Regions from separate parts of the Candidatus Pantoea multigeneris genome, predicted to be linked through region 1. Evidence: predicted binding sites of a transcription regulator. Region 1 holds the regulator's gene; each other region holds the start of a gene.
What was found. The regulator LexA, encoded in region 1, represses DNA repair genes until DNA is damaged. The targets are predictions, from matches to a motif close to TNCTGTATGTACATACAGNA.
Positions count from the first base shown of each region.

Region 2: the regulator LexA is predicted to act here: its motif matches at 4,500-4,519, upstream of sulA (SOS-induced cell division inhibitor SulA).
Region 3: the regulator LexA is predicted to act here: its motif matches at 2,075-2,094, upstream of F3J40_RS00505 (metal-dependent hydrolase).
Region 4: the regulator LexA is predicted to act here: its motif matches at 2,821-2,840, upstream of umuD (translesion error-prone DNA polymerase V autoproteolytic subunit).

Region 1 is NZ_VWXF01000005.1:368,469-376,176, reverse strand. Features, by position in the region: gene ubiA (4-hydroxybenzoate octaprenyltransferase) at 1-688, shown strand, start outside; gene plsB (glycerol-3-phosphate 1-O-acyltransferase PlsB) at 753-3,176, opposite strand; gene F3J40_RS14465 (diacylglycerol kinase) at 3,304-3,663, shown strand; gene lexA (transcriptional repressor LexA) at 3,778-4,392, shown strand; gene dinF (MATE family efflux transporter DinF) at 4,494-5,816, shown strand; gene F3J40_RS14450 (CsbD family protein) at 5,966-6,178, shown strand; gene zur (zinc uptake transcriptional repressor Zur) at 6,251-6,772, opposite strand; gene F3J40_RS14440 (conjugal transfer protein TraF) at 7,206-7,708, shown strand, end outside.
Region 2 is NZ_VWXF01000001.1:700,949-708,656, reverse strand. Features, by position in the region: gene F3J40_RS03365 (AAA family ATPase) at 38-1,858, opposite strand; gene matP (macrodomain Ter protein MatP) at 1,954-2,439, shown strand; gene ompA (porin OmpA) at 2,547-3,629, opposite strand; gene sulA (SOS-induced cell division inhibitor SulA) at 3,989-4,477, opposite strand; gene F3J40_RS03345 (TfoX/Sxy family DNA transformation protein) at 4,680-5,306, shown strand; gene yccS (YccS family putative transporter) at 5,266-7,434, opposite strand; gene F3J40_RS03335 (YccF domain-containing protein) at 7,444-7,708, opposite strand, start outside.
Region 3 is NZ_VWXF01000001.1:103,819-111,526, forward strand. Features, by position in the region: gene F3J40_RS00490 (fructosamine kinase family protein) at 1-584, shown strand, start outside; gene F3J40_RS00495 (YniB family protein) at 594-1,130, opposite strand; gene hxpB (hexitol phosphatase HxpB) at 1,296-1,967, shown strand; gene F3J40_RS00505 (metal-dependent hydrolase) at 2,112-2,702, shown strand; gene F3J40_RS00510 (L-cystine transporter) at 2,841-4,232, shown strand; gene F3J40_RS00515 (DUF6515 family protein) at 4,428-4,829, shown strand; gene osmE (osmotically-inducible lipoprotein OsmE) at 4,889-5,224, opposite strand; gene F3J40_RS00525 (TetR/AcrR family transcriptional regulator) at 5,416-6,003, shown strand; gene F3J40_RS00530 (multidrug effflux MFS transporter) at 6,000-7,202, shown strand; gene nadE (NAD(+) synthase) at 7,320-7,708, shown strand, end outside.
Region 4 is NZ_VWXF01000020.1:4,437-12,144, forward strand. Features, by position in the region: gene F3J40_RS24395 (hypothetical protein) at 242-409, opposite strand; gene F3J40_RS24400 (GNAT family N-acetyltransferase) at 539-1,129, shown strand; gene F3J40_RS24405 (lysophospholipid acyltransferase family protein) at 1,142-1,993, shown strand; gene F3J40_RS24410 (HAD family hydrolase) at 1,993-2,706, shown strand; gene umuD (translesion error-prone DNA polymerase V autoproteolytic subunit) at 2,860-3,282, shown strand; gene F3J40_RS24420 (DUF2913 family protein) at 3,335-3,637, shown strand; gene umuC (translesion error-prone DNA polymerase V subunit UmuC) at 3,774-5,036, shown strand; gene F3J40_RS24430 (inverse autotransporter beta domain-containing protein) at 5,314-7,708, shown strand, end outside.

The DNA.
Region 1 (7,708 bases):
AAACGATTTTGCTGACCGCAAAGTAGATGGGCATGTAAAACGCACGCATCAGCGCCCGTTGCCAAGTGGTGCGGTGAGTGCAAAGGAAGCTAAAGTCCTGTTTGTCGGGCTGGCGCTGGTGGCTTTTGCTCTGGTACTAACGATGAACCTGATGACGATTTTGCTCTCCGTCGTTGGGTTGGCACTGGCATGGACTTACCCGTTCATGAAGCGTTATACCCATTTACCACAGGTGGTGCTCGGTGCTGCTTTCGGCTGGGCCATTCCCATGGCGTGGGCGGCAGTAAGTGAGTCCTTACCTTTGGTTTGTTGGTTGGTGTTCCTGGCAAACATGTGTTGGACGGTTGCTTACGATACGATGTACGCGATGGTCGATCGTGATGATGACCTGAAAATCGGTATCAAATCCACGGCGATCCTGTTTGGCCGCTATGACAAGCTGATCGTTGGGCTATTACAGCTCGCAACCTTGTTGTTGATGGTGGCCGTCGGTATTTTGCAGCATCTGAACAGTGCTTTTTATTGGTCGCTACTGTTGGCGGCTGTGCTGTTTGTGCACCAGCAGAAACTGATTGCTCAGCGTGAGCGAGAAGCCTGTTTCCAGGCCTTCCTGAATAACAACTATGTCGGTATGGCGCTGTTTGTTGGCATTCTGCTCAGCACTGCACCGTTTAGCCACTGGTGGTAATGGCCAGAGGCGAATGAAAAAAGGGCAACCCAGTGGGTTGCCCTTTTTGTTGTACCACAGGCGATTATTCTTGCTCTGTGGCGTTCTCAATGGTTAAGCGTACATCGCTGGTGATCAGCTCTGCCAGAATCTGCCAGGTGGCTGCCGTTAGCGTGGCATCTGCATCGCCGCTATCGCTGATATAACCCTCATCACGCAGGGTCAGAACCAGGGTGGCAAATACGGCTTTATCAAAGAACTCTGGGGCGTTAATGCCGTGCAGGACCGACAGACGTTGTGCCAGAGTACGGCTCTCTTTCTCCAGCGTCCCGCGGTTGATCGTCGGTTTCGCACTGAGAATGGAGAACGTAATGGCATAGCGTTGCAGCGTTTCACGTACGCCGGAGGCCAGTAGTTGCAATGTCCGGTGGCGAGCCGCAACGACGCGAATCTGGCCCCCTTCAATGCTAACCAGTCCCTGTCGCGCCAGCTCCTGACACAGTGCAGCGATCACACCAGGCAAGGCTTCTTGATTCCAGCGCAGGAACAGTTCGCTTTTCATCATCGGATAGATGAGACGCACCTGGCGTAGCAATTCTGCCTCTTCCAACTGCGTATGCTGTTGCACAATCGCAGCGACTAATGAAGGCATGACCAGCATATGGTGGATATTGTTGCGATAGTAAGTCATTAAGACTGCCTGCTCGCGTGGCAAAATCACGATATCGCCAATGCTGTCTTTCTCAGTTTCAAACTTGTTCATGCCCATTGCATGTTCAAGCATCTGCTCTGCTGACATATCCGGTACTGTGGCTTCCGGCGAATAAGGCACGTTACGCAGCAGTTCAATGTAGCAGGTGAGCTGTTCCGTGAGCTGCTCGCGGGTAAGTGAGCGCTGACGGGAGGCCAGCAGTGCCGTGACACAGAGGTTCATAGCATTGGCTGCGCCTGCTTCATTGATGCGCACCATCAGCTTATCCGCGATGTCATTTACGGTAGGGGTTAACCATGCCGGACGCTGCGGTTCAATAGGATCGATAGCTTCACGCCATTCTGGCACGCGCTTATTGAGATAATTGACCAGCGGTAACGGCTCACCAAAGTTGACGTAGCCCTGGCCGAGATTACGCAGCTTGCGTAACCCGCGCACCATCTGCAAAAAGCCCTCTTTTTCTTTTACCGCGCCACGCAGTTCTTTGGCGTAAGTCCCGACTTCCATCACATGCTCATAACCGATGTAGATCGGAACCAGTGTGATAGGACGATTGCCGCCACGCAGCATGGCTTGCAGCGTCATAGCCAGCGTACCGGTTTTCGGATCAAGCAGACGGCCCGTGCGTGAGCGTCCTCCCTCAACGAAATACTCCACCGAGTAGCCGCGGCTGAACAGTTCACCCAGGTATTCACGGAACACTGTCGCGTAGAGCTTATTGCCCTTAAAGGTACGGCGAATAAAGAAGGCACCCAGGCGGCGGAAAATCGGGCCGGCTGGCCAGAAGTCCAGATTGACGCCAGCGGCGATGTGCGGCGGCACCAGGCCCTGGTGATAAATGACATACGAAAGCAGCAGGTAATCCATGTGGCTGCGGTGGCACGGCACATAGACAATTTCATGGCCGTCCTGCGCTAACTGCCGGACGCGCTCAGCACCATGCACGTTAATGCCTTGGTAGAGACGGCTCCATGTCCAGCTCATCACACGGTCAGTGAGTTTAATGGCTTCGTATGAGAAGTCAGCCGCGACTTCTTCCATCATTTCTACCGCATTTTGCTGCGCTTTCTCGTGGGAGATTTTTTTGCTACGCGCTTCATCTTCAACCGCTTTTTCAATCGCTTTCGACTGAAGTAGCTTATTGAACAGGTCCTGACGTGCAGGCAAACGCGGCCCAACTGCGGCCAGGCGCTGACGAGCAAAATGAATACGTGCAACGCGTGCCAGTTTATGGGCGATAGATTTATCCGTACCGTGCTGGTTAGCCATGTCGCGCAGCGAAACGGTAGGGGAGAAACGAACAAAGCTGTCTCGACCATGCCGAAGAATAGCGATAAGCTTCTGCAGGCCGTTAAGTACCTGTAAATACGGCGCTTCGTCACCAGGAACCTCGCGGCCTGGTGCGCGGCCAAACATCACAGTGACTGGCAGCATCTGCACGTCCAGTTCCTGATTGCTACGGTGCAGATCCAGGTAGTCGTGGAAGATTTTCACTGACTCCTGATTGGGCACGTAGTAAGGAAACAGCCGTGGTCCGTCATGAATAAATACATGGCGCGGTAGCACCACGCCGTCAATTTCCAGCGCTTCCAGCGGGTCAGGGAGATGGTGCTTCAGACACTGCGAACGCAGCGTCAGCAGGTCCGCCTTAGAATCATAAGGCAGCACATACATCACCGGACGACTGGGATCAATACCATGCTCGGAAACGGGATCTGTAGGGATAGACTTAGTTTTTACCAGCAAAGAGAGTGGTAAATTAAGTAATTTGTAATAGAGTTTACGCCAACCTGACATAGACAACATGAAGCCTCTTGTTAGCAAAGCGCCGCAAGCATAACAGAAAGCGCAGCGAAGATCTGTGGTGGCGCTATACGCAATCCACCCAGACAGTGACGTCAATATTTACAAAGGGTTCCACATTATGGCAAACACCAGTACGGGATTGATCCGTATTTTGCGCGCTGCGCGTTATTCCTGGCAGGGGTTGAATGCCGCCTGGCGACATGAAGCCGCATTCCGTCAGGAAAGTATCGTAGCGATTATCGCTATTATTATCACTTTCTGGCTGGATGTTGATCGGGTTTCCCGTATTTTACTCATCGGTTCCGTGGTGCTGGTCGTGATTATGGAGATCATTAACAGCGCCATTGAAGCCGTTGTTGACCGGGTAAGTGAAGAGCAACATCCCCTGGCAGGACGAGCCAAAGACCTGGGCTCAGCCGCCGTATTGGTCAGCATCCTACTGGCTGTTTTCGTCTGGGTCATGTTGCTTTGGCGCTAACTGCGATAGCGCTTCCAGAACCAGACAAATGGCTGTTTTTTCCTCTGTTTCGGTTCCCATTTATTAGATACCTGTATATACTCACAGCGACTGTATAAACAACCAGGGGGCGGGATGAAAGCGTTAACTACAAGGCAGCAGCAGGTCTATGATCTGATTCGCGACCATATCAACCAGACCGGTATGCCACCGACACGCGCAGAAATTGCCGCGCAGCTCGGGTTCCGCTCACCTAATGCGGCTGAAGAACACCTGAAAGCGCTGGCAAGGAAGGGCGTGATTGAAATCGTTTCCGGTGCATCGCGCGGCATTCGGTTACTTATGGAAGAAGAACAGCCTGAAGGCCTGCCGCTGATTGGACGGGTGGCTGCGGGTGAGCCTCTGTTAGCAGAAGAGCACATCGAAACGCACTATCAGGTCGATCCTGCGCTGTTTAAGCCTTCAGCGGACTTCCTGCTGCGCGTCAGTGGTATGTCAATGAAAGATATAGGTATTATGGATGGTGACCTGCTTGCCGTGCATAAAACCCAGGACGTGCACAACGGCCAGGTCGTCGTGGCGCGTATTGATGAAGAAGTGACCGTAAAGCGCTGGAAGAAGCAGGGCTCAATGGTGTATCTGCTCCCTGAGAACAGCGAATTCAAACCGATTGAAATCGACACTCGCGTACAATCACTGACGGTGGAAGGTCTTGCTGTTGGCATCGTGCGTAACGGTGAATGGATCTAATTCTCTCTGCTCCCTGATTTTCTCTCTGTTGCCGGCGTGTCTTTTCCTCCGGCAACATTGCTTCCTTGCCAAACAACGCCCTCAAAACCATGACACAGCTGATGCGTCTTTTTTCTGCCACTGACCAGCGACTCTGGCGGCTGGCATTACCAATGATTTTGTCCAATATCACCGTGCCGCTGCTTGGCTTAGTCGATACCGCAGTGATAGGGCACCTTAATAGCCCGATCTATCTGGGCGGTGTGGCGATAGGCACGACCATCACCAGCTTTATCTTTATGCTGCTGCTGTTTTTACGCATGAGCACCACCGGGCTGACGGCGCAGGCATTTGGCGCGGGCGATCGTGCGGCACTGGCGCGTGCGCTGATGCAGCCGCTCATGCTGGCTATCGTTGCTGGCGGACTGTTTATTCTGTGCCGTGAGCCCATCACGCAACTGGCGACGCATCTTATTGGCGGCGACGAGGCCGTACTGGAACAGGCGCGGATTTTCATTCATATCCGCTGGCTCAGTGCCCCCGCCACGCTAGCAAATTTGGTGATTCTCGGTTGGTTGCTGGGGGTGCAATATGCGCGAGCACCCGTCATTCTGTTGGTGGTTGGAAACCTGGTTAACCTGTTACTCGATCTCTGGCTGGTCGTCGGACTTGGCTGGCAGGTTGCGGGGGCGGCCACCGCTACCGCGGTCGCGGAGTATGTCACCTTTGCTCTGGGCATCGCACTGGTCTGGCGTGCATTGCGACAAAATCAGATTCCAGCTGCCCTGCTGTGGCAGGGATGGTGGCAGGATGTTTCGCGGCTACTCCGTTTAAACCGCGATATCATGCTGCGCTCTCTGCTACTGCAAATCTGCTTTGCTTCTCTTACCCTGATTGGCGCGCGAATGGGCGCTGAAATCGTGGCCGTGAATGCCGTATTACTGATGTTCCTCACCTTCACCGCCTATGCGTTAGACGGCTTTGCTTACGCGGTAGAAGCGGTATCTGGCCAGGCCTTCGGGGCTAAAGACAGCCAACAGTTGCTACTGGTGTGGCAAGCGGCCTGTCGTCAGGCGGGGATAGTCGCTGCGGCTTTCGCCATTATTTATTGGCTCCTGGGAGATGCCATTATCGCCCATTTGACTACGCTGCCGGGTTTACGTGAGTTAGCCCACCACTTTTTAGGGTGGCAAGCGATTATTCCGCTGGTGGGTGTCTGGTGTTACCTGCTGGATGGTGTTTTTGTCGGTGCAACGCGCGGCAGAGAGATGCGTAATAGCATGGCTCTGGCTGCGCTGGGCTTTATGCTGGCCGTATTACTGACGCCGTGGTTAGGGAACCATGCTCTGTGGCTGGCAATAACGGTTTTCCTCGGCTTGCGTGGTTTAACGCTGTGGATCATCTGGCGTCGGCTGTGGCAGCAGCAGCGTTGGTTCGTCCATTGATCGCCTGTGAACTAGGATAGTTCCCATTATTTCTACCTGTTCCGTATTCATCGCTATAATTAACTTAACTAACGGCAATTAGTCAGTGTTAATCACTACTTTTTACTGATTAATTAAGCGAAACGGCAACCATGACCAGGAGGTCAGTGATGAATAACGATCAAGTCAGTGGTAACTGGAAACAGTTCAAAGGCAAATTTAAGGAAAAATGGGGTAAGCTGACCGATGACGATCTCACCGTTATCGAAGGTAAACGTGAGCAGTTAGTGGGTAAAATTCAGGAACGTTATGGCTACGCCAAAGAACGGGCTGAAGAGGAAGTGAAGGACTGGGAATCTCACAATAGCGATTATCGCTGGTAAGCCTAGCGCTATTGATTGAACCCACAGGAACTAGCCCATTGGCTCATGGGCGGCCCGACACAAGGATGTGTATCAACTCTTTCTACCGCGCCTTTTTGGTTCGACCTGATGGTCATGATCGCAATGATCATGCTGATCGCAGGCATCGACTTCCGCACACTTCACACATAACCCATGTGCCTCAATCACGGTGTGTCGTAAGGTAAATTTCGCCTGCGACGCCAGCGACGTGATGATTTTCTCTACGCCTTGCGCCTGTTGCTCAGTCACCGCAGCACAGTTATCACACACCAGCATCACCGAGGTATGGGCGGGTGCTTCAAAGTGATGGCACACCACATAGCTGTTGTTTGATTCAACGCGATGAATAAACCCCTGCTCCAGCAAAAAGTCCAGCGCTCGATAAACAGTGGGCGGTTTTGCCTGCGGCTCACTGACACGGAGTTGATCCAGCAGATCGTAAGCACTGATCGAACCTTGCTGTTCCGCCATTAGACGCAACACTTCAGCACGCTGAGTGGTGAGGCGAACACCGCGCTGTAGGCAAAGTTTTTCCGCCTGGGTCATGATCTGTTCAGGCATCATCGTTGACATGGTTACTCTCCGCTGCAAATGAGACGTTATGTTATCACACAAATGTTTTTCGCGCTGAGCAGGATAAAGCTGTAATAAAAATGAAGTAACAGTATGAAAAGTACGCCTTAATTTTTGCTCTGAATCTCACCAGTAAATGCGTCAAAACCAGGCCGGTTAGCGTGTGATAAAAAATTGCGTTTTATTTGCATTCTTTACCTTTCTTGAATAATGTTTAGCGTGTCTTAAGATAAATCAGGTGCTGATGAACCCCTAAACCAGAATAGACGCCATTCACAATAAGAATATTCTGTATGTTTTTTGTTCAATCCTGCAAACAGCACTGCTGTTGGCTTTAAATTCACAGCAATAACACGCCGGTTAGCGTTCCAAAATGGACGCTATTACTCATGTTGGTTGTGAATTCTAAAGACACTTCGATGGTGGCAGGCAAATGGTAAAGAACATAATTTCGCGTCAGGTCCTGGGTTATTCAATTGCTCTTACTTCGCTGTTAGTCTCTTCTTCAGCTGTCGCCGCAGGGACATGGTATGACGCCCGCAATGATGCGATGGGCGGGGCAGGTGTTGCAGCTTCTCGTTATGGCTCGGCGGTGTTGGCTAACCCGGCTTTAATGACCAAAGCTAAACCGGAAGATGGCGTCAGTGTGATTCTTCCGTCCGTAGGCCTACAGGTTACTGATAAAGACAAAATGGTCGATAAGATCGATGACATCAGTAATACCGTGGATAATCTTCGCAGCACGATTAGCTCGCTGACCTTCGCCGATCTTCTGAGCGGGTATCCAGAGTTAAAAGCAGCGGCTGGCGATATGGCCAATAAGCTGAGCGATCTGCGCGGTAACCAGGTAAATGCCAATGGTGGCGCGGCGCTGGCCGTGACAGTTCCCAATGAGACGTTACCTTTCGCTTTTGTCACCAAAGCTTATGGCACCGT
Region 2 (7,708 bases), on a different contig from region 1:
ATAAGCCGGGCAAATAAATCAGTGGTGGTTAAACCAGTTAAAACCAGTTCAGCCAGCGCAACAACCAAGGGCGCTCGCGAGGCTCTGGTTGATTGAACAAGGCAATACGTTCCTGAATCTTATGTAACAGGCATTCGTCTTGCTCATTTTCACTGCGCCATGCCATGCCGCAAAGCAGCGGTAACGCCTCATCAATCTGGTCAATCGCCCAGATATGGAACTCGCCACGTTCAACCGCAGCCACCACTTCGCTGTGTAAGCTGAGATGACGCTGGTTGCTGGCAGGAATAATTACACCTTGTTTGCCCGTCAGTTCACGCTGCTGGCAGACGTCGAAGAAGCCTTCAATTTTCTCATTCAACCCACCCACAGGCTGGACGTTGCCGAACTGATCGACAGAACCGGTCACGGCAATCTGTTGATTAATCGGCTGCTCAGCCAGGGCGCTGATCATTACACACAGCTCTGCCAGTGAAGCGCTGTCGCCATCTACTTCGGAGTAGGATTGCTCAAACACTACCGAGGCAGAGAAGGGGAGCTGCTGATCCAGCTCCAGCTCAGCGGTCAGGTAGGCCTGCATAATCATCATGCCTTTGGCGTGAATGTTGCCACCCAGCTCGGCCTTACGTTCGATATCCATAAACTCGCCATCGCCTGGATGCACCACACAGGTAATACGCGAGGGATCGCCCCAGGCACGCGGATGGCCAGGGAACTCAATCACAGACAAGCCGTTGATCTGACCAACCGCTTCGCCATCGGTTTCAATGCGGATCTGATCTTGCAGAATTTCATCGCGCATCCGCTCCGCCAGGTAGCCTTCACGCCAGCTACGGGCGTCGAGTGCGTCCTGATAGCTGGCCCGATCGATAACCTCAGAACCTGAGGCTGTCTCACGGAGCTGGCGCAGTAACCAACGTGGGCACAGCGGCAGGGTATCCTGCTCACCGGTATAGCGAACGCCCTCATTGATTAACAGCGGCCAGAAATCGGTTTGCGGTTCAGGTAAGCCTGCTTCTGCTGCCAGCGTGCGAATCCAGTGACACCAGGCAGTCATCTCTTCTTCATCGAGAATCTGTAGGTTTTCTTCGAATTCGCTGTAGATAGCCAGCTCGTGGTACTCCGGTTCCATCTCCTGGAACTCGGCCAATGCATCGCGCTCGCCGCACAGAATCAGGCGCAAATCTAATGGCATTGGCGGAATGTGTACCGGTAGCGGCTGGCGTTCATCTTGTGATGTCCAGGCAAGCTGCTGCTGTAGAATGGCGGTTTTCAGGCGCATCCACATCAAAGGCTGGCTCAGTAACGTGCGTACTGAAAGAATTAAGGTGCCGCCGTTAGCCTGATGCAACAGGCCGGGTTCAAGGGTCAGCGTATCGCGGTATTGACGCAGGCAGCCAAACAGCTGCTCAGGCTCGAACCATTCGGCATAGTGCACGCCACCCTGTGCGGTAAACGGTGCTGAGGCATCGGTGGCGGGAAGCAGGGTGATGCAGTTTTCTTTAATCAGGTAGTCGCCACCAAACAGGGTTTCGGCAGGCGGCGTATAACGCTCGGCTGCGGCGCTGATTTGCGCCATGTATTCCTGGTTTTCCTGGCTACGGATCAGTAGCAGTGGGAAGCTGCCTTGCTGTTGCTGCAGCATATCCAGCGCACTCAGGAGTCGCGGCTGAACTTCAGCCAGTACGTCGTCGCACTCGTTATTAGCAAGTTGCGAAAAAACGGATTGATAGCGTTGGCTATCTGGCTGCAGGGCTTGCCACGGAAGTTGAGTACTGGTCAAAATATTCGCTTTGGTCCGATTAAACAAAGGCGCGATTATAGCGTAATCGCTGCGGTTAAGCACTGCGGAGTTGATTGTTAAGCGGTGAGCGACTCTGGACGTTTTTACTTACTGCATCCAGGAAAAAAGCTGTTATTCTTAAATCGTTACGCGATCACGATGAGATTCCGATGAAATACCAGCAACTCGAAAATCTTGAAAGTGGATGGAAATGGAAATACCTGGTGAAAAAACACCGGGAGGGTGAGCTGATTACACGTTATCTGGAACTCAGCGCTGCCCAGGCGGCAGTGGAAGCACTACTGACGCTGGAGAATCGTCCGGTTGAGGTTGCCGAGTGGATTGAACAACATATTCATCCCGATCTGGATAATCGCCTCAAACAGACCATTCGCGCCCGGCGGAAGCGCCATTTCAATGCGGAACATCAGCACACGCGTAAGAAATCGATCGATCTTGAGTATCTGGTCTGGCAACGGCTGGCCGCTTTGGCTCAACGTCGTGATTTGACGCTGTCAGAAACCATTGTCCAGCTTATCGAAGACGCTGAACGCAAAGAGAAATACGCGACGCAAATGTCGAGCCTGAAACAAGACCTTCAGGCCATTCTTGGCGGCAGTGATAGCGAGAGTAGTTCTGGCAGTGGAGAGAGTTAGGCAATCCGGGTATGCACTGCAATGGCTTTTTTACCGGAGTATATCGATGAATGCTGAATAACAGCCACAAAAAACCCCGCCTGAGCGGGGTTTTTCTTATGGTTAACTTAAGCCTGAGGCTGAGTTACCACGTCTTTAACACCACGCACGTCGATTTCAACGCGACGATCTGGTGCCAGGCAGTCGATCAGGGCTTTACGCGCCTTCACGGTGTTACAGGTGCTACCAGTAACTGGATTAGATTTACCCTGGCCACGTGCAGAGATCTTGTTAGAAGGGATACCTTTAGATACCAGGTAATCTACAACAGACTGTGCGCGCTGCTCAGACAGCTTCTGGTTGTACTGGTCAGAACCGATACGGTCGGTGAAGCCCAGAACTACAACAGAACCATCTTTCGGATCCAGATTGCTCAGCTGAGAGTACAGCTGATCCAGTGCCTGGCGGCCTTCTGGCTTCAGAGTTGATTTGTTGAAGGTGAACAGAACGTCAGACTTCAGGGTGAAACGCTTGGTTTCAACAACTGGAGCTGGAGCAGGTGCTGGTGCAACTACTGGTGCTGCATCTTCATCCTGACCGAAACGGTAAGACAGGCCAACGCTCAGAGTGGCGTTGTCTGGACGTGCGCCAACAGTCTGCGCATCACCGATGTTGTTAACCCACTGGTAATCCAGACGGGTTGCCCAGTTTTTGGTCAGAGCATATTCAACACCAACGGCTGCCAGCGGAGATACGCCAGAGTCGTGGTCTTTGAAACGGCCATAGGTACCGTTGTTCTGAGTACCGTCTGCACGCCATACCATGCCGCCCAGACGGGTGTACACGTCCAGATCGTCAGTGATTGGGTAGCTCAGTTTAGCAGTCAGCTGTACGCCTTGTGCTTTGAATGCGCCGTTGCCGTGAGTCGCGTCAACAGTGCCTTTGTAAGGCATACGGCCCAGCCAGTCATAGCCCAGCTCGAAGCCCAGGTATGGGTTCGCCTGATAGCCCAGGAATGCACCTGCGCCCAGTTGGCTTTCGTGAGTTGGACCGTTGTTGTTTAGGTAACCGTTACCGTAGTTTCCGGTATCGTGGTACTGAGACCAGCCCAGTTTAGCACCGGTGTACCAGGTGTCATCTTTCGGAGCGGCCTGCGCTACGGTAGCGAAGCCAGCCAGTGCCACTGCAATTGCGATAGCTGTCTTTTTCATTTTTGCGCCTCGTTATCATCCAAATAGGCAATGAGCAAAATATGTTGCTCTTTGTGTTATTCCTTTGCCGGGTCCTGAAGCTCGCTTTTGACTCTACCGAGAAGCGGAAGTTCCGGAAGTTTTTGAGCACCCTAGCGAGGTAAAGTCTACAACGAGATTGGAAAGTTACAAGTGTGCTGAGGGGCTATACAGAAAAAAAACAGGGTTTTATACATAAATACTAATAATTACACGGTAATAACTAATGTGGAACAAAGGGCTAAAAAGTCGCTAAGCTATTGTGATTGCTGGAAGTAAAAGAATCAGTGGCTTAGCGACGAGCTGGTCGTGATAATCGCTGAGAAAACTCTTATTTTTACTCAATGAAACAAATCTGACTGAATCTTTAGACCATTTTTTGGTCGTTGCAGGGCATCCTGGGGTTCGCTGGCGCGCAAAATTAGCCCCATCGCTTCGCCTTCCGCTGCTGCTTTTTCCAGCGCCTGACGCTCTTGCTCATTCAAATCATAAGGTACCCACGCAACCACAACACTATAGTTGCCTGTTTTTAGAGCTTTTATCATCGCTTCAACGGCATTGTAGCGATCCGAATCCGCGATATGCATACTTTTTTCCAGCGGCAAACCCGACTGCTGCAACCATGCGCGGTTCAGTTTATGCGCGGGGGTAAGCCAAAGCTGCCAGCGAGATTGTTGGCTGAGTTGCTGTAACAGTGGCAGTAACAACATTTGCAACATTCCGAGCTGTTCACTGCACCTTAATTCGGTAATGCCACCGCCAGATTGCGGGGCTGATGTGGAGCTGAAGTGGGTGCGAAAACCAGAGGCGGTGATATGTTGTGTACGCATAAATGTCATCACTCAGTAGTGGGCCTGTATGGATATACAGTAATTGCTTCCTGGACAAAGATCAACCTTAATTTCTGAAAACGGCTCTCAAATTCTGCACGTCTCATCAGTTAGCAGTTGCTGCCCGCATGGCTTTTTCCATATCTTATAAACTCCCCATTTCACAGCAGGTTAGAAATATTTTTCACAAGGAGAGTGGGCAATGAAAAAGTCCCGTCAAATGATCGATTTGTCTAAAGAACGTTTATCTTGCTTAGGTGAAGTACAGTCTCGTACTCAGTTCGGTGGTTACGCTTTGGCCGTTGAAAAGGTGGTGTTTGCCCTGGTAAGTGATGAACAACTCTACCTCCGGGCCAGTGAAGCACTGAAAGAATACAGCGCTGAACGTCCGCTTCAACCGCTGATATTCAGTAAGCGCGGCGTGCCGGTGAGCCTCGGCTATTTTCGGGTGGATGAGCAGTTGTGGCAGGAAACGGCAACGTTGGAAGCCCTGTCTGAAGCCGCGCTGTTGGCGGCCCGTGAGGAGCAACATACACCCAGCGCACCCAGGCTGAAAGACCTGCCCAATCTCGGGGTGCGGATGGAAATGATGCTGTACAAAGTCGGGATCTGCTCGGTAGAGAACCTGTATGCCAGCGGTGCGAAGAACAGCTGGCTAAGATTAAAGTCGTTAAACCAACATCTGGGGCTAAAAACCCTGCTGGCGCTGGAAGGGGCGATTTCGGGTCACCATCAAGCCGCCCTGCCAGAACCGGTCAGGGCGGAGTTAAAACTCTGGTATCAGCACATCATTCACCAGCAGCAAGAGCGGGACTATCCTCGGGCTTAACGTTATCCAGGCGGCGGCGCAACAGGGCAATTTCCGGCAGCAGTGCGGCTAACAGGGCTAACTGTTGCAGTACCAGCGGTGCGCGAGATTCCTCACTGCGTCCTGCCTGGGCAATACGTTGGCTCAGAGACAGCTGCATCTCGCGGGCTTGTTCAATGCTCACCACGGCGCGCTGCAACACATCTTCGACATAGCAGACCGTTTCATCCAGCAGGCTCAAGAGTGCCGGATCGGTCAGCTGCTCACGATGCGCACCCAGTGCGGAGATATAACTCAGGAAAGAGTGATTCAGGCAGAGTAGCTGAAACGCACTTTCCCGCAGCCGGGCAGAGTGGTGCTTTTCCACGCTCATGCTGGAAACCACCGAAGCCAGCTCGGCATCCGCATTATGCGCGTCACGCCGGGCTATCCGGTACGCGAGGCGGTTATCTTTGCCCTGATGATACTGTTCAAGAATGGCGTCCAGATAGCGGCAGTTAGCGTTCAGGCTGCGATCGGTCACCTCTGGCAACTGACGGAAGCGCCAGTCAGGCCAGATAAAGGCCACCGCCAGCCAGGCAAGCGCACAGCCTAGCAGCGTATCGTTAATGCGCGGCAGGGCAACTTCGAAACCTTCACCCAGCAGGTTAAAGCACAGCAGCACCAAAAGCGTGATGAACAGCGTGGCCTGCGCGTACTGAATCTGGCGGAAAGCAAAAAACAGCACACCACTCAGTACAATTAAAATCAACTGGCCTTCGATGGAGGGCACCAGCCATAAGACAGGGAGCCCAATTACAATCCCTGCGAGGGTACCGCCGATACGTAACGCAAGTCGGCGACGGGTCGCATTATAGTTGGGCTGGCAGACAAACAGGCTGGTCAGTAAAATCCAGTAGCCTCTTTCTAACCCTGTGATCTGAATAAAGGCATAGCCGACGCACAAAACAACAGACATACGCACGGCGTGACGAAACAGCGGCGATTGCGGGCTGAGGTGGCGGCTGAGTCGCAGGCGAATGTCGCTCCAGCCATCCAGCTCCTCGCGTGACAGGCGGTTATCTGCGGTGGGTAAGTTGAGGTTTTGTTCAGATTCGATCGAAGCCAGTTGGGCATCAATTGCGCGTAAATTGCGCAGCAGCCAGAACAGCGCGTCAATACGTTGCTCTCCCGGCATCTCCTGCTGTAGCCGCTCCAGGCTGTGCTGTAGCTTATCAAAGGCACGCTCATACTGGCTGTTATGCTGCCAGGCCTCGCCTAATAAAATCGCCTGTGACAACTGACGGCATGAGTGCCCCTGACGATGCAACAAGCGTTGAAAACGAAACAGGATCTCGTTGTAGCGCCAGTCATCGCGCAGTTGATGATATTGCACATGCGAGGAGCTGGCACGCTCGTGGATGTCCTGCGCGACGAAGTAATAATGCAGGCTGCGACGCGAGCCACGTGAACCCCGGTCGCCACGTAAACGACTGAGCAGCGCCGTTTTGGTCAGATTAAGCTGACTGACCAGTTGGCTGTTAGCCATCGCTACCGCAATCAGGCCCTGGCTGTCTTCCGCACCTGCATCAGGATCAAACATCTCTGCTTTAGCATCCAGATAGCGCGCCAGCGCAGCAAAACTCTCCGCGAGCTGTTCCTGAACCGGGCGCACCGGGAACATAAAATGCCCGATCAGCGTCAGCAGGTTGTACCAAAGCGCGCCAAGCAGCAACAGGACCGGCTGCATATACCATTCAGGGAACAGACCAATACCCAGCATGGTGTAAACGGCAATCAGCAATGCGCCAAAGGCAATGGTGGCATAACGCTGTCCCAGAGCACCCAGCAGAATAAAGCCCCAGGTTGAGAGTGCCAGTCCGGGTAAAAAGAGCCAGGGGGTGGGAAACAACAGTTCCACCGAAACAGAGGCAATACAGAAGCACAGCAGCGTAATGAGCAGATTTTTCAGTCGGCCGGTCCAGCGGTCGTCGAGATCGGCCAACGCTGCCGCGACGACGCCTAAGGTCAAGGGGATGGTCCAGTCGATCTGCTTCAGCATCCACGGCACGGCTGCACAGCCCGTCATGGCGAAGAGAATACGCAGCATGTAGCGCAAGCTGCTGTTATAGAGATAGCGCTGCCAGCCCTGGAGCGTTAAGAGTTTCACAGTGATCCCTTAGTAACGGCTACGGGCATTGGCTTCGCGCGCTGCCTGTGCTTCTTCAACAGAAACAACCCGGCGGCCGACGGGCCACAGTGCAATCACGGCAATTTTAAAATTGGCGATGCCGACAGGAATACCAATAATGGTGATGCACTGCGCAATACCAATGGAGATATGCGACAGGCACAGCCACCAGCCAAAGAAGATGAACCACAGGATATTGAGCAGGGTGCCGCCACTGTTCATCAGTTCATTTTTGCCTGCAGGGTTGATCACA
Region 3 (7,708 bases), on a different contig from region 1:
ACGAATTAGGTGCTCAACTGGCGCGGCTACATCAATGGAGTGAGCAAGCGCAATTTGGCCTCGACTTTGACAATAACATCACCACTTCTCCACAGCCGAACAGTTGGTTAAAACGCTGGTCACTGTTTTTTGCTGAGCAGCGTATTGGCTGGCAATTGCAGCTCGCCGAAGAAAAAGGCATTCGCTACGGCAATACAGAGTTAATCGTCGCCTGCGTTCAACGCGTTCTGGCCTCCCATCATCCACAACCTTCATTGCTGCATGGCGATTTGTGGCCAGCTAACTGCGCAGGTAGCAGCCAGGGGCCGTGGATTTTTGATCCCGCCTGTTACTGGGGAGACCGGGAGTGTGACCTGGCGATGCTGAGTCATTTTCCGCATTTGCCGCGCCAAATTTATGAAGGCTATCATCATGTCTGGCCTCTCCCGGAAGGGTTTTCTCAACGGCAGCCGGTTTATCAGCTCTATTACCTGTTAAATCGCGCTAACGTGTTTGGTGGCGAATGGGTGCAGGAAGCACAGGTGGCAATCGTGGCGTTGCTGGATGAAGAGAGCGTGAAAGAGCGTCAGACCAGGCCGGCCTGACGCAAGGGATTAAATAAAACCGAGCAGGGAGAAAACAAAGTAACCGCTGACGATCACGACTATCGGTAGAATATACAGCGGGAAAATTTGCAGCAGAATCGTATGGTGCGGCACGTTGATCTTCTCTTCGAGCTGCGCACGCGTGCGCCCTTCGCTGCCTTTGGCCTGTTCGAGGATCAACTGATCTTCAATCCCTTCTTTAATATGACGCGACTGACGCCACATCCGTGCACCAGAGGCTTCCAGCGCCAGGCCAACGAAGATGAGAATATAAATAATCCAGAATCCGATGTTCGCCGAGCCCTGGAATTCAGGCACCGGTGAGTTCAGCCAGAAAATATCGAGGAAGTGGGTATTAAAGCGAATCATGTCGATCATGACGTGGACAAAGTCGAGCATCACCGCATCAATGCCGGGTTTCTTTTCACTGTGCTTGAACATAAAACTCAGCACTGAAATCAGCGTTGAAAGTAACGCAACAAGGAAAATGATCCAGCCCGCCACACGCTTGAGGATGGCAATGCGGCCAGCCTGTTGATAAGTCATCGTATCTCCTGCACTTGAAGTAGTTTGCGCTAAGTCTACCTGCACCCCGCTGTTTTTTCCTGGAAAATCCGCAGATGCAACATAAGCAGCGGTAACAAGCGGTTAGATTACTGTCATCTTGTGTCGCCATGATAAGGTAACGTAAATTCACTCTGGAGTGCATACATGGCTTATCATCGCCCTATCCTTGCCGCCCTGTTTGATATGGATGGCCTGATTATTGATTCAGAACCGTTGTGGGAACAGTCCGAACTGGAGGTGTTTACCAGTATCGGCGTCGATATTTCCCGGCGCGATCAACTGCCCAACACCCTGGGTTTGCGCATCGATCAGGTGGTACGGATGTGGTATGAGGTCGCACCGTGGAATGGCCCGAGTCAACAAGAAGTCACCAACCGCATTTTTGCCCGAACGCTGTCACTGGTTGAAGAGACGCGTCCACTGCTTCCAGGCGTAGAAAATGCCCTTAAGCTCTGCCGCAGCCTGGAACTCAAAACCGCATTAGTCTCTGCCTCACCGTTGCATATGCTGGAGCGCGTGCTGGAGCTGTTTCAGCTGCGTCATTACTTTGATGCACTGGCTTCAGCGGAAGTGTTGCCCTACAGCAAGCCCCATCCGCAGGTCTATCTTGACGGTGCCGCCAAACTGGGCGTTGATCCGTTAGATTGCGTGTCACTTGAGGACTCATTCAACGGTATGATTGCCGCCAAAGCGGCGCGAATGCGTTCTATCGTCGTACCTGCCCCTGAGCATCGTCCGGATCCACGCTGGGCGTTGGCCGATGTTAAGCTCATCGATCTTACGCAGTTGCACGATCACCATCTGCTCGGTCAGTAACAGCGGTTGAGACGGCAGCCCTTTGCGCTACGGGCTGCCATTTTGACATGAAAAAATTCACGCCTCGTTACAGCGTCACATATTCTCATTCACTGGATAAATCCCTATACTGGATGCATTGACAGTTTGCAGCCAGGTTTCATCATGACGGCCGAAGGCCACATCATTTTTGCCATTGCCAGCGCCATTTTTGCTAAGCGCGCTGAACTGACACCCGTTTTGGCGCAAGCCGACTGGTGGCACCTGATTTCTGCGGCGCTCCTCACCTGCTTGCTGCCCGATATCGATCACCCTAAATCATTGCTGGGCCAGCGCCTGAAATGGATCTCGAAACCCATTGCCCGGGCGTTTGGTCATCGCGGCTTTACCCACAGCCTGCTGGCGGTGGCCGCGGGGTTGTGGCTATTTCAGGTTAATGTCCCTGGTGACTGGCTCATGCCCGCAGATGTCCTGCAAGGACTGACGTTAGGCTATCTCAGCCATATCGTGGCGGATATGCTCACCCCTGCGGGTGTTCCCCTGTTGTGGCCCTGCCGCTGGCGTTTTCGTCTGCCTATCCTGAACAGCCAAAGAGGCAATCAGCTTGAACGCGCATTGTGTCTGGCCCTGGTGGGATACGCCTTGATTTTCCCTGCCGGAACGCCCTCATTTGGTGCAAACGGCTGGCCTAATCAACTGTTCGATACGCTACAGAACGGCGTTAGTCGGCTGATCTCCACGCAAAAAGTACATTAAGCAGACAAAAAAACCAAAAAAGTTATAAGCCATTCCATTTGGATATATCCGCGCACCATTATTGGCTGCTACCCTCTGTGACAACTTATTTCGTCATAAATAAAATGCTGCCCCCTGACCGGGGCAACTGGGGATGTTATGGATTTTCCACTACTGCTGAATCTCGCCGTATTTATTGTACTGCTCGTGGTGCTTTCACGCCTCGGCAGCCAACGCTGGTCGCTGGCGAAAAAGGTCCTGACGGGCCTGGTGTTGGGTGTGGTTTTTGGACTGGCACTCCAGCTGATTTACGGTGCCGATAACCCGATCCTGAAAACGTCGATCTCCTGGTTCAACATCGTCGGTAATGGTTATGTGCAGCTATTGCAGATGATTGTGATGCCACTGGTGTTTGCTTCCATTCTCAGTGCCGTAGTGCGCCTGCACAATGCTTCATCACTGGGTAAAATCAGCCTGCTGACGCTGGGTGTGCTTTTAGCCACTACCGCCGTCTCGGCTTTTGTGGGTGTGCTGGTCACCGGGTTGTTCCACCTGAGTGCAGAAGGTCTGGTACAAGGCGCTCAGGAGAGTGCTCGCCTCGCCGCCATTCAAAGTAACTATGTCGGGAAAGTGGCCGATCTCACCGTGCCGCAACTGCTGCTCTCCTTCGTACCGAAAAATCCCTTTGCCGATTTAACCGGTGCCAGCCCAACCTCCATTATCAGTGTGGTGATCTTCGCCACTTTCCTCGGTGTGGCGGCATTGCAGCTGATCAAAGATGATGCGGAAAAAGGCGAGCGCGTAAAAGCGGCCATCGATACCCTTCAGGCATGGGTAATGAAACTGGTGCGTCTGGTAATGAAGCTGACACCGTATGGTGTGCTGGCTTTAATGACCAAAGTGGTTGCCGGGTCAAATCTGCAAGACATCATTAAACTGGGTGGCTTTGTTGTGGCTTCCTACCTCGGCTTAGCGATCATGTTTGCGGTTCATGGCCTGCTGCTGTCGGTTAACGGCATCAATCCTTTCCGCTTCTTCCGTAAAGTCTGGCCGGTGATTACCTTTGCGTTTACCAGCCGCTCCAGCGCCGCTTCCATTCCACTCAACGTTGAAGCGCAGACGCGCCGCCTGGGTGTTCCAGAGTCCATCGCCAGCTTCTCTGCCTCATTTGGTGCCACGATTGGCCAGAATGGCTGTGCCGGTCTCTACCCTGCGATGCTGGCCGTCATGGTTGCTCCTACTGTAGGCATCAATCCGTTCGATCCAGTCTGGATTGCGACGCTGGTGGGCGTAGTCACACTCAGCTCAGCGGGCGTAGCAGGCGTAGGTGGCGGTGCAACGTTCGCAGCACTGATTGTGTTGCCGACGCTCGGCTTGCCAGTGACCCTGGTCGCGTTACTTATCTCCATTGAGCCGCTGATTGATATGGGCCGTACTGCGTTGAACGTCAACGGCGCAATGACAGCGGGCTCCCTCACCAGCCGCTGGTTAGGCGTCACGGATAAAAAGATTTTAAACAGTGATGATGCCGGGCAACTGGCTGAACAATAAGGTCATAATACAGACGAGTCTGATTGCAGGCTCGTCTGCTTTTTCCCGCCCAAACTCCACAATTTCTCCTCGAACACCCCTCTCCGTTAAGAAAGCGTTAAGCCTGGTAAATAGAGGAAAAACCCCCTTGTTTGTGCTTGTCTTTGCACTGAAAAAGGAGAATCCTGCATACAGTCCAAGCAGGAGAACACACCCATGAAAAAAGTTATCGCCTCTGTGCTGGCGTTAACGCTGATTGCGCCAGCCATTGCATTTGCCCATCCCTGGGGTCCCGGCCCTGGCCCACATTGGGGTGGCGGACCGGGTCCTCACTGGGGCGGTCCTGGCCCTCGCTGGGGTGGCCCTGGCCCACTGCGGTTCCTGCCAGAAGCGGCTACCGCAGTCTTGATTGGTGGCCTCACCTATTACATGTTGAATGGCAATTATTACCAGCGTTCTGGTGATACATACGTAGTGGTTCAGCCCCCAGCCGATCGGGTTGAAGGTATGCGTGTACTGGATTTCAACGGTCGCCGCTACTATGTGCAGGAAGGCCACTACTATGAGCGCGATATTAATGGCTCATACACGGAAGTTCCTCGCCCTTACGGCCTGTAATTACAGCTAAAAAAATGGCCCGTCAGTCACCTGACGGGCCATTTTTCATTTAACTGGCGTTACTGTCCGCTTTGCGGGTCAGTGTCGTAATCTTTACAGCTCTGGAAGCCATAGTTCATGACATGTCCGGTGTCGTTATAGCTGACAAAGTAGGTTTGCAGCTTGCCATCGCGCTCACCAATAACATAGGTCTGGCAAGTTCCGCGTGCATGTACCATGGTGATTTCAGTTGAAGGTGCTCCAGCAATCTGGCGTACCTGGTCGCGTGTCATCCCTTTTTTCACATCTTTTACGACCGGCTTAGTCACATAACTTTCTGCACGATCGTAAGTCGTACATCCTGACAGGGCTGCCAGGGTCAGCGCTGCGGCAATACATCCCATGACTTTATTCATCTTGTTATTCCTCATTGATTATCCATGTGACATAAGCCTGGAACATAAATCCCTGTTTATCAAATCCGTTTATCTATTTTTGCATGGTGCATTTACACGTTTTTTGCGGAAAAAAAGGTGTCCACCGGTATGCTCCTGCGTATAATCGCCCGTCGAGAATGAGCACTCTCAAAACTATCTCAGAGGATCAAATGACCCGACAGCAGGACGCCAGAGACGAACGACATCGCTGTCGCCAGGATGAGATCATTTGCGCGGCCAGACACTGTTTTCGCCAGTCTGGCTTTCACGCTGCCAGCATGGCGCAGTTGGCCCGCGCCGCTGAACTGAGCGTAGGTCAGTTATATCGCTACTTCCCCAGTAAAGATGCATTGATTGAAGTGATGGTGACACGCATCGTCACCAGCCGTGTGGCCGCGATGCAGGATAAGTTTGATGCCGGCCAGATTGCCACCATGCTCGCCTGGCGCACTAGCCTCAACCAGGAAGATGAGCTGTTGATGCTGGAAGTCGCGGCAGAGGCCAGCCGTAATCCGCGTGTTGCACAGATTCTGCATGATGCCGATGCCCACATGTTCAAAAGTGCGTGTGGAAAACTGCGTAAAAACCATCCGCACCTCAGCGAAGAACAGCTTAAAGCCTGCGTCGAAGTCCTGTCGGTGCTGGTAGAAGGCACCGCCTTTCGCCGCCTGACGCCGCAGAAAGCGTCAGCGGAGACGCTACAGGCGCTGTATCAAAATATGATTCAACATCTCGTTAAAATATCAGAGGATAAATGACACCTGCACACTCTAACCGGCTGGTTTATGCCATCACGCTCGGCCTGATGGCTGCCCTTGGGCCGCTATGTATCGACCTTTACCTGCCTTCTTTGCCAGAACTGGCACGCGACCTGAATACGTCTACGGCAACCGCACAGCTGAGCCTGACAGCAGGCCTGATTGGGCTGGGCGTAGGCCAACTGCTGTTTGGCCCAATGAGCGACAAATTTGGCCGTATCCGGCCTTTATACATCTCTCTGGTGCTGCTTTTTGTCGCCTCTGTTGGCTGCGCGCTGGCACAAAACATTCATCAACTGCTGGCCGCACGCGTCTTTGAAGGCTTAGCCGGTGCTGGCGGTGCAGTATTGTCCCGTGCGATTGCACGCGATATGTACAGTGGCCATGAGTTAACGCGCTTCTTTGCGCTGTTGATGCTGGTGAACGGTCTGGCCCCGATTGGTGCGCCCGTATTAGGTGGGGTGTTAATGACGGTGCTGAACTGGCGCGGCATTTTCGTCGTGCTGGGTTGTATCGCGGTGCTGCTGGTGTTCCTGGCGCGCTGGAAGCTGCATGAAACACTGCCTGCAGAACGCCGTAGCCAGGGATCGGTCTTCTCCGCCTGGGCGGCCTTGGGCCAGGTAGTCACACACCGTGGCTTTATGGGCTTCTGTTTGACACAGGGCTTCATGATGTCAGGGATGTTTGCCTACATCGGCGCGTCACCGTTTGTCCTGCAACAGATCTATAGTCTGAGCCCGCAAATGTTCAGTATCTGCTTTGCGGCTAACGGCTTCGGATTAATCATCGCGTCACAAACCAGCGCCCGCCTGTGCCGTCGCTTTGGCGAGTATCGCGTGTTGAAAGGTGGCTTAACGCTGGCCTTCGTCTCCTCAACCCTGTTGTTGATTGCAGGCCTGAGCGGTGCTCCCCTGTCGGTGGTGCTTGGCTTGCTGTTCTTTACTATCGCCAGCAACGGCGTGATCGCAACCACCGCATCGTCTCTTGCCATGCAAAGCCAGGGACATCGTGCGGGCAGCGCCTCTGCGGTGATCGGCGTGGTTATGTTTACCCTCGGTGCCATTGCCGTGCCTCTCACCGGCATTGGTGGGACTTCCGTACTGAGCATGACGGCCACCATTTGGGGTTGTTTCATGTGTGCCATCCTGATGTTCCTGCTGTTGGCTAAAAAACCCGCCCCCAAAGCGCAAACACACTGATTGCTCAAGGAATACCTGAAAACAACAAGCCATCTGGCTTGTTGTTTTTTGTGATGCGCGTTAGCTTAGCACTAGATTCGCATTGTGCCGCCAGGCTACTGAATTGAGGAGAGGTCTATGTCATTACAACAGGAAATTATCGCCGCTCTGGGCGTAAAACCCACTATTGATGCCGCGCAGGAAGTGCGTACTAGCGTGGATTTTCTTAAAGCCTATTTACGTCGTTATCCCTTTATTAAAACCCTGGTGTTGGGGATCAGCGGCGGCCAGGACTCAACCCTGACCGGCATTCTCTCGCAAACGGCCATTCGTGAACTGCGCGCAGAAACCGGCGATCAAGAGTACACCTTTATTGCCGTGCGTTTGCCGTATGGCGTTCAGGCCGATGAGGCAGACTGTCAGGACGCCCTCGCCTTCATCAATCCGGATCGTTCTCTGGTGGTGAATATTAAAGAGGCCGTGCTGGCCAGCGAGCGCGCACTGGAAGTTGCTGGCATCACGCTCTC
Region 4 (7,708 bases), on a different contig from region 1:
CAATTTTGCAGAAAATATATAAAAACGCTATATAAGAACTATCTTATTGATTGAAATGGGTTTTGTGATTTTCAGTAACAACTAGTTACATATTACGCTTTTTTCAGTATGTTCATACATGTTAAAAAAAACCTACTTTCCTTGCTGTGTGAGTTAAGCATGATTTAACTAAATCATTCCGGTTACGTTAAGAGAATCAGTAAGCTTTATGGGTTACGCCTTCGCAGGCGTGAAGGGCAACTCATTGCCATTTTTGCCCAGGTACTGCCGTATTTTTAACCTGAGCGGTAACACTGACTGAAGAGATACATCTTCGGAAATGAACTTTTTCACCATTGATGGGTGAGGGATGCGTTTGCGAAAAAATCAAGGCGCCATCAATTTTATGGGTGGTTTTGATATTTTTCACAGCGAATTATCTTCCCCGATTAATAAAGGATTATGGAGCGGTGCCGCCAGGTTCACGCGCTCTGCCAACACGCAGTTATCTGTCAGGTAGTTACTGTTGCTGAACGTCAACCCAATGAAGGAGTTAAGGATGAATATTATCTCAGGCTTTAATGTCACCCTTAGAATGTGGAAACCTGAAGACGTTGCTGGTTATATGGCGATGGCGGCGAATCAGGAGGTAATGAAGTATATCTCCAATGGTGAGGCACGGACTCAGGATGTGATCGAGCGGGAAATTGAACGTTTTCGTGCTTCACAACAGATGTTTGGCTTCTCTCGCTGGGCCGCGACCAACGGCGAAGAAAAGCACTTTATGGGCTTTGCCGGTTTTGAGAAAAAAGAGTACGGCATCAACTTCGGTATGCGTTATGACACCCAGTGGTGGGGCACGCCGTTCCCGTTCATCTCTGGTCATCTGGCCTTAACGCACGCCTTCGATGAGCTGGGTCTGGATGAGGTCTACACCCTGACCAACGTGAAAAATGCTAAAGCCATCAACATGAACATGAAGTACCTCCAGTTGAAAACCCTGAAAGATGACGTGCTAAATACTGAATTTGGTCCGCATCAGCGCATTATTTATACCAAAGCTCTTTTTGAATCTGTTCGCGAATCGAACGAAGCGAAAATTGAAAAGCTCCTGGATTACAAACGATTTGCCGTTAGCAGTAAAGATTAAGGGTTGGTTTGAATGAAGCAAGATGATATTACCTGGATTTGCGACCAACCCTTGTTCTCAGGGGAAAGTCGCAAACCCATTTTGTGGGCACTGTGGTTGCCATTTGGCATTATTGTTGGTTTGCTGAGAATTTTAGCGCTTGTTATTTACTCGTTTGTTATGCAGGCATTTCCGACCCGTGTGAAGAAAAGAGGTTATCGTATTTTTCTGCGGATGATCGGGATCAACGTGCGCGTCAATATGACGCCAGAACAAGTAGGGCAACATACCGATGGCTGTGTGGTGGCGTCGAATCACATCAGCGTGTTCGATCACTTCACGGCTTTAGGCATGCCTTATGCCACGCTGATGGTAGACAGCGTTGGTGGTGTGGCGGGAAAAATCAGCGGATTCCTGCTGTTTAAGGGATCGGGCGCGAGCTATTGGCTGGTGGCCGATCTGAAACAGATGATGGCGAAGTTTCGCGAATGGAAAAAGTCCCCTTCGGGTACGGCGCTGTATGTCACCCCAGAAGCGACGATCAACAATGGACGTGGTTTGTACCGTTTCCGCCCCGATTTCCTGGTCCGTGGACGCCCGGTAGTGCCCGTGGCCATCTCGATTCATTTGCCGTTTGGCCTCTCTGCTCATCCTTTCTATGGCAATGGCGTGATGCGCTTTATTCGCTTATTGATAAGCCCAACTATCCGTTTTGATATGCACTATCTTCCGGCTATTCCGGGCTATGAATCTGCCGCGAAATCCGGTGGTCAGCAAGAGTACGCGGATCGTGTCCAGCAGGCGATTGCAACACAGCTGGCTATCCCGGCGACGCATTTCACCCGTGAAGACAAATATGCCTATCGCGATGGGAGTAAAGCCTAATGGATGTCATTTTTGATTTTGACTTTACCCTGATTCCCGAAGAAAGCACGGTAGAGGTATTAAAAATCGCGCTGGAGGAGGACCCACAGCGCGAGCAGATCATGCAGCAGTTGGCGGATATTGCACCCAGAACCCTGATTGGCAAAGCCAGTGCAGGGGAATATCTCTTTATGTTGAAAATGGCACGTCGCGTCACGCGTTCGCATATTGATACCTATGTAGAACGCAACAAAGATCGCTTACTGCCCGCTTTCCGCACCCTGTTTGAAGACCTGAGACGTGCCGGGGCCAATATTCTGATTATTTCCGGCGGTTATGAAGAGTGGATCAAACCGATTGCGGCAATATGGGGCATTCCGCCAGAAAACGTGGTGGGTAACCGTTTTCTCTGGTGGGGCAACCGCGTGATCGGGCTGCGTCCTTCGCCACTCTGGTCATCGAAGAAGAGCAAAACCGCGATCGTCGGGGCACTGCGGCGGCAAAACAAGATCACCACGCCTGCGATGATCGTGGGAGATGGTTCGGCCGATCGCAGCGTATGGCATAACGGTGCGGTGCGCTGGTTTGTCATCGCTGAATATTACAACAATGACAACCTACAGGATGGTGATTACTGCTATCGTGCAGCCACGCCCGAGCAGATGTGCAAAAGCGTCATGCAGATTGTGAATCAGCCTGAGTGGGAAGCGCAGCCGGAACTCAGCCGCGTGTAATCCCTCTGCGATCCCCTGACTCAGCGGGATCGCAGAGAAATAAATTTCCTTAATTACCAACCGCTTTACAAAATCCCGGCGATCGTGGCCTTGATCATCCCCCTTAATTGCGATTACTGTATTTATATACAGCTATTTTCAAGGCCCATACCGATGGAGATTTATCGTCCAGCTGACAGCGCGACTTTTTTTGCGCTGCCGCTGTTTATCAGCCGCGTACCCTGTGGCTTTCCCTCACCGGCTCAGGATTATATTGAGCAGCGTATTGATCTGAATGATCTGCTGGTGAGTCATCCCAGTGCCACCTACTTTATTAAAGTCAGTGGTGATTCAATGATTGAAGCGGGAATCAGTGCAGGTGACATGCTGGTGGTAGATAGCTCGCTTAATGCCGAACATGGTGATACGGTAGTGGCCGCCTTAGGGGGGGAGTTTACGGTTAAACAGCTGATGCTGCGGCCTTATCTGCACTTGAAACCGATGAATGCCGCTCATGCGATTATCCGCATCTCTGATAGCGACCAGTTTGAAATTTTTGGCGTTGTACGGCATGTCATTAAAACGCTGAAGAGGTAAAATTGGCTCTGGTTTATGTCATACATGGATGCCCACGAGAGTGAAAAACAGCATGTACAATTCTTACAGCCAGCGTGTTCATTTCTATTACTGCGTGCTGGTCGCCGTGAAAATGAATAACAAAAAAAATGCGTCTGCGAACGTCCGGGGAAAAAATAACTTCCTGATGAAATGGTTACGCAATGCGCAGAATAACAACCTCTTTCACTCTGATATCAATAGTGAAATCGAGTGGTTGCGCAAAAAGATTATCACCTCCGGGCCAGACGCCGATCTGGAACCGATGCTGCAGTACGTGTATGAAACCTCACAGCGGGCCAGCACCATGAAGCAGGCTGCACAGCAAGGCGGCTAGTTCGCCACTGCCTCTGGCTCTCCCGTATCAGTCAGGGGAGAGCACACCCGCCGCCTGTTTTTCTTTCATCATCACTTCGCTTTTCTTGCTCGCCTAATTATACTGTTTTTATATACAGTATTTTTTTGGTGATCCTATGTACGCACTGGTTGATGTGAACGCTTTTTATGCGAGCTGTGAGACGGTGTTTCGCCCCGATTTACGCGGCCAGCCGATTGTGGTGCTGTCAAACAACGATGGCTGCATTATCTCGCTGAGTCGTGAGGCAAAAGCACTGGGCCTGAAAATGGGAGCCCCTTATTTTAAGCAGCGTGAAGCATTGATGCAGCACAAGGTGGTGGTGTTCTCCTCCAACTATGCACTGTATGGTGACATGTCACGACGAGTGATGGAGACTTTGACGCTGATCGCGCCACGCGTCGATGAGTATTCCATTGATGAGGCCTTTATTGATGCCAGCGGCATCAGTGGCTGTATGCCGCTGCAACAGTTTGGCTGCGAGATCCGCGACAGGATTTATAAAGAAACACATCTGCGCGTTGGCGTGGGCATTGCGCCAACCAAGACGCTTGCCAAGCTGGCGAACTGGGCCGCGAAGCGCTGGACCAAAGCGGACAATGTGATGGACCTTTCAGCACCACTGCGGCAACGCAAACTGATGCAGTTGGTCAGCGTGGAGGAGGTGTGGGGTGTCGGGCGCCGCCTGTCAAAAAAACTGCAACTGATGGGTATTCATACTGCGTTGGATCTGGCCGATACGCCGACCGCGCTGATAAGAAAAAATTTCGGTGTGGTGCTGGAGCGTACCGTGCGTGAACTGCGCGGCGAGCCTTGCCTCGCATTTGATGAAACCATTCCTGACCGACAAAATATTCTTTGCTCACGCTCGTTTGGTGAGCGTGTTACCGACTACCAGGCGATGCGTGAAGCGGTGGCCAGTTATGCCGCGCGCGCGGCGGAAAAACTGCGAAGTGAACGTCAGTATTGCCGCTATATCGGCGCATTTATCCGTACCAGCCCGCACGATCCACACCATCCTTACTATGCCAACTCCGCCAGCCAACAACTCATGACCCCTTCAAACGATACGCGTGACATTACTCGTGCGGCGCTGGGTGCGCTGGATTGCATCTGGCGCGATGGCCCACGTTATATGAAAGCCGGCGTGATGCTGGGGGATTTCTTCAGCCAGGGTGTCGCGCAGCTGAATCTGTTTGACGACTTTACACCGCAGGCTAATAGCGATGCGTTGATGGCGGTGATCGATCGTATTAATCATCAGGGCCACAGCAAATTGTGGTTTGCCGGGCAAGGGATTGAAAAGCCCTGGTCAATGAAGCGAGAAATGTTATCGCCTGCTTATACGACGCGCGTGAAGGATTTACCGGTTGCAGGATGAAGAAGAATATAAGTTGGTTTATCAATTCATTGATTAAATGACCTCTGTTGGTAAATGTTTTTACAGTCCTCGATTTTAATTCGGGTAATAGATAATGACGCTTGCAGATAAGTGAAGGTTGAACGGATTTTTTCCGCAAGCATATAAAAGAATAGTCTTGGTTAGATAAGAAAATAGGCTCAGAAGGACGTTGATCAGGACAGAACCTGTATTTTTGCTCTTTTAGCAAATCAAGAATGCTCCGGTTGCGCGTGTTGCAATTAACCGGAATAAAAATATGTCTACCTCTCATAATACGCACTCCACCGGGCGTTACTCTGCCCGGATGCGTCGTTTTGCGCTGTTACAGGCTGCTTTACAGGCCAGCGTGGCGCTGACGCCGGCATGGGCTATCACTGCCGTTGCGCAGCAGACGCCGGCCCCCTCAGAACTGCACGACTACCTGAACCCGGCTGCACAGCTGGTGCAGTCAGGCAACGTTGAAGGCTTTGCGGCACAGCAGGCATCGGGTATGGCGTCTCAGCAGCTTCAACAGTGGCTACAGAACTTCGGCACCGCCCGGGTTGAGTTCGGGATTAACAGCAAATTTGCGCCTCAAACCAGCTCGGTTGACCTGTTGTTTCCCCTGTATGACAGTCCCGAACGTCTGTTCTTTACCCAGAACGGTATCCGCCTGAACGATGGGCAGGCCACCGGTAACTTTGGCCTGGGCCAGCGTCACTTTATTGATGACTGGATGGTCGGCTATAACGCCTTTTATGACGAGAACTTCAGCCAGGGTCACAAGCGTTTTGGTATTGGGCTGGAGACCTGGCGTGACTACCTTAAGCTCAGCGCTAACGGCTACATGCGCATTTCGGACTGGAAAAATGCCGACAATGTGACCGACTATCAGGCCCGGCCTGCCAACGGGTTTGATCTGCGGGCCGAAGGCTGGCTGGTGGATTACCCTTCGTTGAGCGCCCGCCTGATGTATGAGCAGTACTATGGCAGCGAAGTGGCGTTGTTCGGCAAGGATAAGCGGCAAAAAAATCCGATGGCGGTGACCGCTGGCCTGAGCTGGACGCCCGTGCCCATGTTCTCCCTGTCAGCGGATCACAAAGCGGGGGGCAACCAGAACGAGAGCCTGTTTGGTCTGCAGATGAACTGGCAGTTTGGTCGCTCGCTGGAATCGCAGCTGGACCCGGATCAGGTGAACCTGGGCGCGACGCTGGCAGGTAACGGCATGGATCTGGTGAACCGTAACAACAATATTGTGCTGGAGTACCGTAAACAGGAGCTGACCAGGCTCAGCCTGTATGCCATTGAGGGTGCGGGCATGGCGATAAAACAGATAGATTACCAGCATGACAGCAAGTACGGCCTGAAGGAGATTATCTGGAATGATGCTGCGATTGTGGCAGCAGGTGGGAAGGTCATCGATGAAGGTAATGGCCGATATGCCCTTACGTTACCCCCGTTTAAACCAGGGGAGGGTAACAGCTATACCCTGAGCGGGGTAGCCGTTGACCCGCGTGGTAACCGGTCAGCAGCTGCTACTACCACTATCATGGTTGGGCGTACTGACGTAAATGTTGTGAACAGCAGAGTGACGGCCGATAACAGCACGTTGGTTGCTGATGGAAAATCCACCACCCTAATTGGTATATTCCTGGTGGATGCGGATAATTTACCGATAGAGGGCGCACTGAAGAGACTGAAAGTGTTCGTGCGTGAAGATGCACTGCCAGAGACAGGCAAGGCCAGTACCGCCCAGTCTACAGCATCTCCGGGCGGGAATAAGTCCGCCAGCGTGGGTGATATCACGGAGAAAGGCAAAGGTCTGTATGAAGTCATCCTGACGATGGGCACGCGCTCAAGCCTCGCGGTGATTACAGCCTCTTTTGACGACGTGGTGTTACCGCTGGCCAGCGTTAAACAGATTGCGGATGTTGGCAGCCTGACGCCGGGCAATTCTACTCTGGAATCAAACGTGACGAGGATTATTGCAGATGGCAATGACAAGGCTGTAATTACCTTCACACTGCGAGATATAAACAAAAATCCGGTAGCAGGCCAGAGCGTTAGCTTTAGAAGTTCTCAGCCAGATTCCTTCATTAATAACACTGTGGATAAAGGCAATGGTACTTACACGGCTGAAATAACAGGCTTACAGGTCGGTGAAACGACTGTTACGGTACTTGTTAATGGTGCCAACTTTGATGTTGCGAGTGCGAAAGTGACACTGACTCCTGGCGCTGGTGATATCAGTAAATCAACATTAGCGGTTACACCAGCATCGATTATGGCTAACGGGGTAGCAGAGAGCACTCTGACGCTTACGCTGAAGGACGGCAACAGTCATCCGATTGATAATGTGAACGTCACTTTCCACACAGGCCTGACGGGCACATCAATCGGAACCGTGACGAATGAAAAGGGCGTTTACAGCGCAAAGCTGAAGGGAACCACCGAGGGCCAGGCGACGATTAGCGTAAAAATCGACAATGCTGACTTTGCGGTACAAAACAGAACCGTGACCCTGACAGCGGATGATGGTGCTACCTGGCCTGAGTATGAATTTTCCGGGAATATGTATTTCACCGAAGCGATCTTAAAAGCAGCCCTGGCAACGACAGACAGATTGCGTATCAGGACATCCAATAGCCAGCGAGCTGAGTTTATTGACTTGC